Regions from separate parts of the Pseudoalteromonas rubra genome, predicted to be linked through region 2. Evidence: predicted binding sites of a transcription regulator. Region 2 holds the regulator's gene; each other region holds the start of a gene.

What was found. Region 2 encodes FliA, which starts transcription of late flagellar genes. Its sites were predicted from a motif close to CTAAAGNTNNNNNNNNNNNNGCCGATA; they were not measured.
Region 1: the regulator FliA is predicted to act here: its motif matches at 1,127-1,153, upstream of AT705_RS13800 (DUF5610 domain-containing protein).
Region 3: the regulator FliA is predicted to act here: its motif matches at 1,469-1,495, upstream of pomA (flagellar motor protein PomA).
Region 4: the regulator FliA is predicted to act here: its motif matches at 1,794-1,820, upstream of AT705_RS04950 (VC2046/SO_2500 family protein).

The regions. Positions count from the first base shown of each region.
Region 1 covers NZ_CP013611.1:3,165,089-3,168,205, forward strand. The annotation lists gene trmA (tRNA (uridine(54)-C5)-methyltransferase TrmA) at 1-1,024, opposite strand, end outside; gene AT705_RS13800 (DUF5610 domain-containing protein) at 1,184-2,296, shown strand; gene murI (glutamate racemase) at 2,394-3,117, shown strand, end outside.
Region 2 covers NZ_CP013611.1:4,389,564-4,392,680, forward strand. The annotation lists gene flhF (flagellar biosynthesis protein FlhF) at 1-35, shown strand, start outside; gene AT705_RS18825 (MinD/ParA family ATP-binding protein) at 28-888, shown strand; gene AT705_RS18830 (RNA polymerase sigma factor FliA) at 891-1,625, shown strand; gene cheY (chemotaxis response regulator CheY) at 1,669-2,052, shown strand; gene AT705_RS18840 (protein phosphatase CheZ) at 2,072-2,842, shown strand; gene AT705_RS18845 (chemotaxis protein CheA) at 2,858-3,117, shown strand, end outside.
Region 3 covers NZ_CP013611.1:3,704,130-3,707,246, reverse strand. The annotation lists gene AT705_RS16125 (flagellar motor protein MotB) at 1-640, opposite strand, end outside; gene pomA (flagellar motor protein PomA) at 643-1,410, opposite strand; gene xseB (exodeoxyribonuclease VII small subunit) at 1,642-1,884, shown strand; gene ispA ((2E,6E)-farnesyl diphosphate synthase) at 1,888-2,775, shown strand; gene dxs (1-deoxy-D-xylulose-5-phosphate synthase) at 2,963-3,117, shown strand, end outside.
Region 4 covers NZ_CP013611.1:1,109,152-1,112,268, forward strand. The annotation lists gene AT705_RS04940 (SulA-like leucine-rich domain-containing protein) at 63-488, shown strand; gene AT705_RS04945 (YchJ family protein) at 595-960, shown strand; gene AT705_RS04950 (VC2046/SO_2500 family protein) at 1,238-1,759, opposite strand; tRNA gene AT705_RS04955 (tRNA-Tyr) at 1,872-1,956, shown strand; tRNA gene AT705_RS04960 (tRNA-Tyr) at 1,979-2,063, shown strand; tRNA gene AT705_RS04965 (tRNA-Tyr) at 2,087-2,171, shown strand; gene AT705_RS04970 (M48 family metallopeptidase) at 2,353-3,033, opposite strand; gene AT705_RS04975 (ion channel) at 3,106-3,117, shown strand, end outside.

The sequences.
Region 1 (3,117 bases), 1.2 Mb from region 2:
ACACCTGATGCGTTTCACACAGCAATTCCAAATCACGTTCCAGCGTATCCGGGTTGCAGGAAATATAGATGATGTTGTCGTATTGGCTGACCAGTTTACAGGTTAATTCATCCATGCCTGCGCGCGGAGGATCTACCAGAATGGTCTGGCAGTTGTAACTGTGTAGATCTATCCCCTTGAGGCGAGAGAACTGTTTTTCGCCCTTCATCGCTGCTGTAAATTCTTCACTCGACATACGAATGATATCAAGGTTATCTACCTTATTGGCTGCGATATTGTATTGCGCTGAGTGTACAGAAGACTTAGAAATTTCTGTGGCCAATACCCGATTAAATTGACCCGCCAGGGCGATGGAAAAGTTGCCATTGCCACAATACAGTTCAAGTAAGTCGTTTTGCAGTGGTGCGCACAAGTCTTGTGCCCAGGCCAGCATCTTTTCGTTTACTGCAGCATTGGGTTGAGTAAAGCTGTTTTCGACTTGTTGATAGGTGTACTGCCTGTCATTAACAGTCAGCCGTTCAGTCACAAAGTCATCACCAAATACCACTTTTTGTTTTCTGGCTCGGCCGATAAAGTCGACTTTATAGCTCTGCTGTAGCTCGTGACGCAGCGCTTGCATAGCTTCTTGCCAGGCATCGTCCAGTGCTTTGTGATAAAGCAGGCTGATCAGTACTTCTCCACTGAGTGTGGTGAGATAGTCAATCTGAAACAGCTTACGGCGCAGGATCTCGTTGTGACGTAGTTTATTCATCATCACTTGCATCATTTCATTGACCAGAGGCGCACCTGGATCAAACTGATCCACTCGGATCTTCTCTTTGGTTTGTTGGTCGAACATGATGTGGAACAGATCGTCACCATCATGCCAGACTCTGAACTCACAACGCTGACGATAGTGGCTTTTGGGGGAGTAGTACACTTCCAGCTGTGGCGCATCGAAGCGGGCAAATTGCGCACTGATCCGCTGTTGTTTTTCTTTCAACTGTTGCTCGTAGGTCGAAGTGTCAATCGTGATCACCGCCATATTAAAACCACCATAGTTAATGCAAAGAGGCGCTATTTTAGGATGCGCTTTCGATTTGTCCAGCACAGAGCAAAACTTTTTGCTCTTTTATTGTACAATACACTTAAGCTTATGGCGTTTTGGCCGATAACCAACTATCAAGTAAAGCGGAGAGCAGACATGAAAATCGGACAGTTGAATCAGCTGTTGAATCCGGCGATGCAGCATAACGCGGGTAAAGCTAAATCGCTTATCCCTAATATGTCAATTAATACGGATAGTTACCACGGAAACAAATCCCAGGCAGCGGCAAAAATGCTCGATGATAAACTGGCGCAGGCGCTGGGCATTGAGAAAAAAGAAGAAAAAGACAAGCCGCTGTTTGATTTTGAGGAAATAGTTAAAAATGTGTTGGGGTTTGTACAGGGGGCTGTGAAGAAAGCCAAAGCCGCAGGGGAAGACGACGACACACTCAAGAGTATGCTTGATCAAGCACGCAAGGGCGTGCAGATGGGGATTGATGAAGCGTCCGAAGAGTTAAAAGGCACTGGTTTATTCAATGATGAAATTGAAGATGGGATAGAAAAGTCCCGAGAAGGTATTTTTAACGGTCTGGACGAATTTGAAAAAGAGTTGTTTGATCCTAAGCCTCAGCAAGTCTCTGTTAGTGCCGCTCAGTTTGCCAGCTTATCGAATCAGGCTGAATACGCCTTTACCACAGCAGAAGGCGATGAAGTGGTAATTTCATTCAGTGATGCGATGAGTCAGTCTAAGGCGGCCAGTTACGCGCGCAATGGCGATGGCGAAGGATTTGCTTATGGTGAGCAGAGCAGTCATGAACTTAACTTTTCTATCAGTGTGAATGGGGAGCTGAATGAAGATGAACAGGCTGCCATCAATGATATGATGAAAGATATTCGTGATGTCAGCGACACCTTTTTTGCTGGTGATTATGACGATGCCTTTGCCAAAGTGCAGGAGCTGGGCATTAACAGTGAACAAATCGTCAACTTCACCATGGACTTGCGCCAGACTAAAACCTCGGCAGCGATTGCTCAGTATCAGCAAAGTAATCCGATGAAAGATCTGGAAAAAGCATTACAGCCATTGGATCAGCGTTTGGAAGGGATCCATGATGAGGCGAAAGGACTGGGTATAGAAGCTCAGTTACCGGATATTATGGCGTGGATCAATGAGGGCCAGGCACGTCTGAATGAGTTTCTGGATTATGCTGAAGGCTTCTTCAGCGCCCTGGAATCACGTCAAGCTGAGAAGCAAGACCAGCAGGTATAATAGAGCGTCTGAACCCACTCGGCTTAAGCTGACACAAGTATTTATTTTAAACCCTGACCGTGGCACACTGCGCGCGAACTGTAATTAAGGAGCGCATGTGCCACACATTCTCGTTTTTGATTCTGGTATCGGCGGAACCAGCGTGCTTGAGCACATTCGTGCAGTACTGCCTCATGCGGATTATAGCTATGTGATGGACAACGTGCTGCTGCCTTATGGCTTACAGTCCCAGCAGACCATTCAGCAGCGTTTGGCTGCCCTGATAAAGTGGTTTGATCGCGAGTTGCATCCGGTCGATATCATAGTGATTGCATGCAATACCGCCTCAACTTATGCATTGGAATCCACGCGTCAGTTAACCTCTATCCCGATTGTTGGAGTTGTGCCTGCCATCAAGCCTGCAGCCATCGCCAGTCGTAGTCGACATATTGGCTTACTGGCGACGCCTGCAACGTCCGGAAATACATACACCCAACAACTCATTACGCAATTCGCGAACGAATGCCAGGTTGATTTGTATCAGTCGACTAAATTGGTTGAGCTGGCTGAGCAGTTTTATTGGTCTGGTGAGATTGATAGTGAGCAGCTTGCCGCTGAGATCAAACAACTTGAACTCGCCACAGGGCTGGATCACTTAGTCCTGGGGTGTACGCACTTTCCTATTATTGCGAAACCTTTGAGTGAGGTTATCTCTGAGTCGGTGACCCTGATTGATTCAGGTGCTGCAATTGCCAGGCGTGTTGCGTCCTTATTGGCGCAAGGGTGCACCATGGAAGAGCCAAGGGGGCCAGTTCAGTGCAATGGCGTTGAGTCAGGACTAA
Region 2 (3,117 bases):
CAGTGGCGTCCCAGACAGTAGGAATGTATGATTAATACAGTTTTAGATCAAGCAAGTGGCCTGCGGAGAATGAACCAAAAAAATAACCACAGTGTAAAAGTAATCGCAGTGACTGGTGGTAAAGGTGGAGTAGGTAAAACCAATGTATCCCTCAACACTGCCATCGCGTTGGGACAGCAGGGTAATCGGGTCTTGGTGCTTGATGCTGACTTAGGTCTGGCTAACTGTGATGTCATGCTAGGTTTGAGGGTTGAGAAAAATTTATCTCATGTATTGTCCGGCGAATGCGAGCTAGACGAAATTTTGGTAGAGGGTCCGGCTGGGATCCGTATCGTGCCTGCAACGTCAGGCTCACAAAATATGGTCGAATTAACGCCTGCCGAGCACGCAGGCTTGATCCGTGCCTTCAGTGAGCTTAGCAGCGAGTTTGATATTTTAATCGTCGATACGGCGGCTGGCATTTCAGACATGGTGCTGAGTTTCTCTCGTGCTGCACAGGATGTACTGGTTGTAGTGTGTGACGAGCCGACTTCTATTACTGATGCATATGCGCTTATCAAAGTATTAAGCCGTGAACATGGCGTCTACAAGTTCAAAATTGTGGCCAATATGGTGCGCAGCTTAAGAGAAGGGCAGGAGTTATTTGCTAAGCTGTCCAAGGTTACAGACCGATTTTTAGATGTCGCTTTAGAGCTGGTTGCAACGATCCCATTCGACGAAAATATGCGTAAATCTTCACGCCGTCAAAAAACCATCGTTGAGCTTTATCCTAATTCACCTGCTGCTGTGGCATTTAGAGGCCTGGCAAGCAAAGCTGTCAAGTGGCCCATTCCCCACCAACCTTCAGGTCATTTGGAATTCTTTATTGAGCAATTGGTAAACGGTTAAAGATGGCTTCACCGGTCAACCGCATGGCGGGATATAAAACGACAGACCACCTACATAAGGTGGTGGAACGTCATACGCCTTTAGTGAAAAAGGTGGCCTGTCATTTGTTAGCCAGATTACCAGCCAGTGTTCAGCTCGATGATTTAGTCCAGTCAGGTATGATTGGACTGATAGAAGCCTGCAAAAATTTTGACGCGAGCAAAGGGGCGAGCTTTGAAACTTTTGCAGGAATTCGAATTCGTGGCGCAATGATTGACGAGATCCGCCGTGGTGACTGGGCGCCCCGCTCGGTACACAAAAACGGTCGCATGGTTGCAGAGGCCATTGCTGAGCTAGAAGCACAGCTTGGACGGGAACCAAAAGATACTGAAATCGCTGAAAAACTTGATATTACGCTAGATGAGTACCATCATATTTTACATGATGTCAATGCAAGTAAAGTGATCGGCATCGAAGACTTGGGGGTAGATGAAGACGTAATTTCTCCCGCAGGCAACGATTTTGCGCTAGACAAACCATTCAATAATGTTAAAAATGAGCGCTTTAACGAATCGTTAGTCAATGCGATCAAGACTTTACCTGAGCGCGATGCTTTGGTGTTGTCTTTGTATTATAACGATGAGATGAATTTAAAAGAGATTGGTGCGATCTTAGAGGTCAGCGAATCTCGAGTGAGTCAGATTCACGGTCAAGCAATGATCAAGCTTCGTGCGAAGATCAATGACTGGATCAATTAGAGTTAGTTTTACAATATAGGTTCAAACCTCACCGGAGGAAGTTTTGGATAAGAACATGAAAATTCTCGTGGTTGATGATTTTTCTACGATGAGAAGAATAATCAAAAACCTGCTAAGAGACTTAGGCTTTACCAATGTTCAAGAGGCTGATGATGGCAGTACGGCACTTCCAATGTTGCAAAATCAGGAATTCGACTTCGTCGTAACTGACTGGAATATGCCAGGCATGCAAGGTATCGATTTGCTTCGTGCAATTCGTGCTGATGATAAGCTTAAACACATCCCAGTACTCATGGTTACAGCGGAAGCGAAAAAAGAACAAATCGTTGCTGCTGCCCAGGCTGGAGTTAATGGTTACATCGTTAAGCCGTTTACGGCAGGCACCCTGAAAACCAAACTAGAAAAAGTGTTCGAACGTTTAGGCTAGTATTGATAAGGGTAGGCTTATGTCAACATCTTCTGTGCCACAGATAACTCTGGAACAGGCTAAACTGCTCGTTGAATACCTTGAACAAGGTGAGCAGGAAAAGGCTGATGAGATATTAATTGAGGCCACCAATAAAGAACAATCAGAGCTTTTTGCTGAAGTGGGGAAGCTAACTCGACAACTTCATGAATCGTTGAAGAATTTTGAGTTAGATACCCGTTTAGCTGATCTCACGACAGAAGCCATTCCAGATGCCAAGCAGCGCCTTAATTACGTCATGGAGATGACCGAAAGCGCTGCCAATAAAACCATGGATGCCGTAGAAGCAAGTCTTCCCTTAGCCCAAGAACTAGCCGATGAACTCTCTGAAATTAAGCCCACCTGGGACAGATTAATGAGCCGGGATATCCAGCTTGGAGAGTTCAAATCCTTGTGCCACGATCTTGACAGTTTTATGCAGTCGTCAAAAGGCCGTACAGATGAATTACAAAATCTGATGACCAATGTGTTGATGGCACAAGATTATCAAGATTTAACCGGACAGGTTATCCGGCGTGTCATTGAGTTGGTTCGTGAAGTTGAAGACAGCCTAATTCACTTGTTGACCGTATTCGGCAGCGCAGATGAAAGTCAACAAACTGCAGCCCAGCCACAGGCACAAACTACAGCCCCCGCCGTTACTGACGAGTTATCAGGTCCTGAGGGTCCAATTTTGGACGCTGAGTCTCGAGATGATGTCGTATCTGGGCAGGATGAAGTTGATGACCTGTTGTCTAGTTTGGGCTTCTAATAGGAGAGTATGCGAATGAGCTTTGAAGTCGATGAAGATATCTTACAAGACTTTCTTGTTGAAGCTGGGGAAATACTCGAACTGTTATCTGAGCAGCTTGTCGAACTAGAAAACAACCCGGAAGATAAAGAGCTGTTAAATGCGATTTTCCGTGGTTTCCATACCGTTAAAGGGGGCGCAGGCTTCCTGAGCATGACTGAGTTGGTAGACGCTTGTCACGGTGCGGAAAACGTGTTTGATGTCCTGCGTCAGGGACAGCGTCAGGTAACACCAGA
Region 3 (3,117 bases), 690 kb from region 2:
CATCTTTAAGTAACTGGGCAATATCCTGGATCACGGGCTTAAACTTAGGTTGTAAGAATGCGCTGCCAGAAGGGAATGAGCCATTCTCCTGGATCCGTATAATAATTTGCTGTCCCAATGACTCCAGTTCAATCGCACCATCCATGATTTGCTTTTCGAGCTGCTGGGCGATTTTCTTCACCAGCTCATTAACCTGTTCCTGCTCGGCAGCCGCAATGGCCTGCGTCATCGACTGCTCCTGTGCTGTACTGGAAGACTCACCACCACGCTTATTACCGCGCTGTTCCTGTCGTCCACCCGCAGAGCTCTCATCACCCGCCTGAAACTCCAGCATCTGCTGCGTCATTTCAACCGTCTGCTGTTGTATCGTTTCAATAGGGGTAGGCTCAGGTTTACCCGGCGTGAACTCCATGGCAATTACACTGGTGCCTTTGGGAATGTCCTTTACCTCAATCTTGTTTTGCACACCGAATGCAAACTTCATCGAGCCTGCGATCTGCTTAAATTTGAGTACATCCATTTCTGAAAACGCCAGCAGCAATACGAAGAAACACATCAGCAGAGACATCAGATCGGCAAAAGTCCCCATCCAGGCAGGTAAGCCTGGTGGGGGACATTTGCATTCGTTCTCGTCAGACATAATTACTCCTCGGCATCAGCACCCCGTTTGGATTCAGGCAAATAGTTTTTCAAGATACCTTCTATCACTTTCGGGTTCTGACCGTCCTGAATTCCTAAAATGGCATCCAGAATCAAACGTTGGTTGCGTTCTTCTTCATCCTTACGCAGCTCCAGTTTTACCTGAATTGGGATGGCCACCACATTGGCCAGAAACGCACCATACAATGTCGTCAATAGCGCAACGGCCATCGCAGGTCCAATCGCTTTTGGGTCATCCATGTTTGATAGCATGGCTACCAGACCAATTAAGGTACCAATCATCCCCATTGCAGGGGCAATGTCTGCCAGAGACTTAAACAACCCAGCCCCCATTTCGTGACGCGTCGAAGTCAGCGCAATGTCTTTTTGCAGGGTTGCCCTGACCACATCCGCATCGTGACCATCTACCAGCATGTCTACGCCTTTGCGCATAAAGGAATTGGGAATTTCAGCCTCTTCTAATGCCAGGAAGCCACCTTTACGCGCAGAATCTGCCAGCTCAACCGCTTTTTCAATCAACTCTTCCGGCGTTTCCAGCTTAAACATAAAGGCTTTACCAGCCACTTTACCAATGCCAAAAAACTGGCTCATGGTAAAATTCGACAGCACGATAAAAATCGAGCCACCAAACACAATAACCACTGATGGAGTGTTGTAAAACATGGCGACCTGGCCATCACTACTAAGTACCATGGACATCACAATCAAGCCTATGGCCCCTAAGATCCCAATCACGGTTGCTAAATCCACACACCCTCCAAAGGAATTTACCCGCTATCTATCACGCAGTTATTATTATCGACAGAGTTATCGGCCAGTTTTGCAATAACTTAACCCAATTATATTAAATTGCTTTGAAATTGCGAATCCGCAAGCCATCCTGACTGTATAACGCAAAAATTCTGAGAGATCTTTGACCTCAATCTGTAATACTCATAAAATTAGGCGTTTTTTAATTTAGCTCAAAGTGAATACTGCAACATGGCGACAAAAAAACCGGAAAACATGAGCTTTGAAGAAGCTGTTGACGAGCTTGAAAGCATTGTACAGGGCATGGAACGGGGCGAACTCACCCTGGAACAGTCGCTCAAGCAATTTGAACGCGGGATAAAGCTGGCCAATGCTTCCTCGCAAAAGCTGCAACAGGCAGAACAGAAAGTGGCGATTTTGCTCGGTAATGACGAGCAAAGCCCGCTAAATGAATTTACGGACGAGCTGGAATAAACATTGGATTTACAAGCACAACTTGCTCATGCCAGAGCGCAGGTCGAAGAAACTGTAGCAGCGTATTTCGCTCAAGAACTGGACAGTGACGACACAGCCATTGCTGCAGCGCGTTACAGCATTAGTAATGGTGGTAAGCGATTACGCCCATTTCTGGTCTATGCAACCGGACAAATCTTTGGTGCCGCGCCTCGCGATCTCGATATCGCTGCAGCGGCCGTCGAATGTATCCACAGTTATTCATTGGTTCATGATGACCTTCCGGCCATGGACGATGATGACCTGCGTCGCGGTAAACCAACGTGCCACATTGCATTTGATGAAGCACAAGCAATCCTGGCTGGCGATGCGCTACAAACTCTGGCTTTTGAGCTATTATCGGCACATACGTTTTCCGTTTCGGCAGCAAATCAGATTGCGATGATCAAGACCCTTGCAAAGGCATCTGGCTTACAAGGTATGGTTGGTGGTCAGGCTCTGGATTTGGCAGCTACGGATAAGTCTGTGAGCCTTGCTGAGCTGGAGCGGATCCACCGCTTAAAAACAGGCGCACTGCTGACTTGTGCTATTGAGCTCGGCGCGCTGTGTGCTCCTGATGTGTCAGGACATACCCTTGCTCGACTGCGTGACTATGGTCAGAGTATTGGCCTGGCATTCCAGGTTCAGGATGACATTCTCGACATCGAAGGTAACACTGAGGTACTGGGCAAACCTCAGGGATCTGATCTGGAACACAATAAATCTACGTATCCAGCACTATTAGGGTTATCAGGTGCAAAGCAAAAAGCACAGGCACTCGTAGAAGAAGCAAAGCGGGCACTACAGGATATTGATGCAGACACACAAACCCTGGCTTTGCTGGCTGATTATATTATTGCCAGAGATCATTAATGGCTGTAAACCGACTAGCAATCAACTGATAAGTCGCTAAATTAATTACTAGTTAAGTTATACTGTGGTGCATTGCACACTGCACGCCGAACAAAGCGCCGAGCACCCAGCACAGAATTTATAAATTTAATGGCGGATAACAATGACAACCAAGTCAGCGAACTCTGCCCAGGATAACGTAATCAATATGAGTCTTGATAACAGCAAATATCCCCTTTTGGCATTAATAGAGCAGCCTGAGCAGCTGCGCACTTTGCCACAACATAAACTGACCGAGTTCAGCGATGAGCTTCGTGACTATCTGCTCAATTCGGTCTCGCAAAGTAGCGGTCACCTTGCCTC
Region 4 (3,117 bases), 1.3 Mb from region 2:
TTGCCAAATAGCACTGTATGAAATACTGTATAAACACTGTATAGAAAATCAGTGGTCTGCTCATGTTACATACCCAAGTGCAAAATATATCAGTATCTCAGGCTAATACAGCCAATAAACGCTATCAATTAGTATATGCGGAAGATGACATAGTAAGCAGTTTAGAACTGCTTAAAATCCTGTATCGATGCAATTCACTTCATAGATGGACCCTGCTTATTGCACCAGACAACATTCCAGGCAAAGCTCTGCTAGATAACAGCTCAATTGATAGCAGCAAGTTACTGGTGCTCCGTCAAAGACATTTGATAAACTTAGAGTATGTTATTAACAGCGCTTTATGCAAAGGTAACTTTGCAGCGGTGATCACCTGGACAGACATTGTGTCGGAACAACAGCTGTCTCAGTTTAAACTTGTTGACAGTGATACTGAGATATTTTGCTTTACCCGCACTTCTGAACAAGAAGTATCTGTCGTTGCGCATTAAGTTCAAATGAGAAAATATGTGTTATTGCGGTTCTGAGAGAGAAGCACAAGCGTGCTGTCTGCCTTTCATAGCAGGCCAAAAGCTACCTGACAGTGCGGAGCAATTAATGCGCTCCAGATACAGTGCTTATTGCCTCAAAGACACAGGGTACATACATCGTACTTATGCACAATCTAAACGTGCAGAAAATTGTGAGGCCAGTATCAGTGCATTTGCCGAGCATGCAACCTTTGTTGGCTTGGAAGTCATTCAATGCAGTGAGTCTCCAGAACATCAGTTTGTGGAATTTAAAGCAACATACCTAGATGGCAGTACGTGTATCACGATGCACGAGCGGTCTCGTTTTTTAAGAGAAGACGGCCAATGGCGTTATCTTGATGGAGAACTGTTTGCCTGCCCTGAGAAAAAAATTAGCAGGAATGATCCTTGTCCCTGCCAAAGTGGGAAGAAGTTCAAAAAGTGTCATGGCTAGCTTGGCAGGCTAGATAATCTGGATTATTGAATATGCAGTAATCCAGTGTTAGATAGACGACCTTCTCGTGTTCGTCGCTCCCAATATTTTGTGCTCTGCAACCAAATTAAGGCCGCACAGCGACTTCATAGCCTGAGAAGCGGCCTGACAGAATCCAAAAGAAAGACTCGACCAAACGACAACACCATTCTAAAAGGCTCATGACGTTTGCACGCATCAGCTGGCTCACCTAACATTAATTCATCGCTTAGTTTTTTCAAACTCACTATGGTGTTTGTTAAACCGCGACCTGCAACATAGATTGCATTTCACCACCGGCTATCTGATCATAGAACCCCGCGGCATCTATATCGGGATTATCAACAAGCATTTGCGGATTTCTGGTATTTTCGAGCTTCTGTCTCACCGCAGGCTCCAAATTATCAACGATATGCAGCGGAATGTGCTTTTTGTCGTTACGTACCGCAAAAGGCTCTGGCTGCAAACATTCTTTGAGGCGAAGACTGGTCAGATCGCCCCCCTGGGCCAAAAACCCATTGCTCTGACCAATCAGCATATCGAACTGCTCAGGCGCAAGCGGCTTTTGAGGACCAAGCTGCAACGCCTTTTTAAGCGCCTCTTCTGATTTATCCGCTTCCTGTGGAGACGTATGAGGCAGGTCAAACTGGCTAAAATCCAATGCGTCCTGAGACAATAAAGATAGCAGCAAGCCAAAGTCGCCGCGTCTTGCTTCATGAACACTGTGATTGAGTGCACTGCCCAGCTGAGCCTCTTTGCACAAAATGCCATCTATCTGCATGTAAAATCGCCACAATTTATCAAATATGAAAATTTATCGGCATTTTTTCAATTTTCTTTAGGACATTTCTTTACTTCACTAAAAACTTTGATATTATCAGCGCCCATGTTGAGGAGGGGTTCCCGAGCGGCCAAAGGGATCAGACTGTAAATCTGACGGCACTGCCTTCGCTGGTTCGAATCCAGCCCCCTCCACCACATCACAATTTGTATTCTCTTAGGAGGGGTTCCCGAGCGGCCAAAGGGATCAGACTGTAAATCTGACGGCACTGCCTTCGCTGGTTCGAATCCAGCCCCCTCCACCATCTTACAATTTGTTTTTCTCTTAGGAGGGGTTCCCGAGCGGCCAAAGGGATCAGACTGTAAATCTGACGGCACTGCCTTCGCTGGTTCGAATCCAGCCCCCTCCACCACTTTCCTAACGCAGTATTGCAACCCTTATTTATCCAGGCAAGCATACATCTCCAGACAACCACATCAGACTGAATTGCGGACCAGTGTTTTTTATTGAAGTGACGGCATGAAAGCAAGCGTCAGGCTGCCTATCTCAAAACCAACACCCCATCAGTGTCACTTTGTAGATCCAGCCTCGCGCTATGGCTTTTCAATCTGTAACCCAACTCCATATTGCCTCAGGTATGCCTGCGCTTCCTGATATCTGGGATAATGACGTGCCACTATCTGCCAAAAGACCTGGTTATGTGCCATCACATGACAGTGTGCCAGCTCATGCACAACAACATAATCTACAACCCACTTAGGCGCACCAACCAACAGGCTGTTAAGCGCCAACGTGCCATTTGAAGACAAACTTCCCCAGCGGCGTTTATATTCCCTTATTTTCAATTCCTGATACTGACTGTTCATCAGGACCGAATACTCAGCCAGTACCGGCGTTACATAGCTGAGCAGTATCTGGTTTAAGAGCTTAAATAAGGCTTTGCGCGCCCCCTCTGTTCCTGGTTGTGCCTGGGTTTTTAGACCAATACATTTGGCGTCATGATCAATATAAGAACGACACTGCGACAGCACCAGCTGGTATCGTTCACCAAATATCTGAATTTCATACCGACGAAAAGGTGACTGGATCTGTTGCTGCTGGGCAGACACTGCGCGCTTTTTATCCTCTACCCAGCTCGACTTGCTTTTCAGCCAGGCCTCCAGCCATTGTCGATCAATACCCTGCGGTGCAAACACCTTAACGCCATCCGCTGTGACTTTTATCGCAACACTCTGTCTGCGCTTGCTGATACTTAACTGATAATCGAATGACATAGATACAATTTTTTATTTACCCTGAAAAAATGCTGCTACCCTTACTAATAGGAAGGATTAAACTGGCGTAACATGAATAACAAA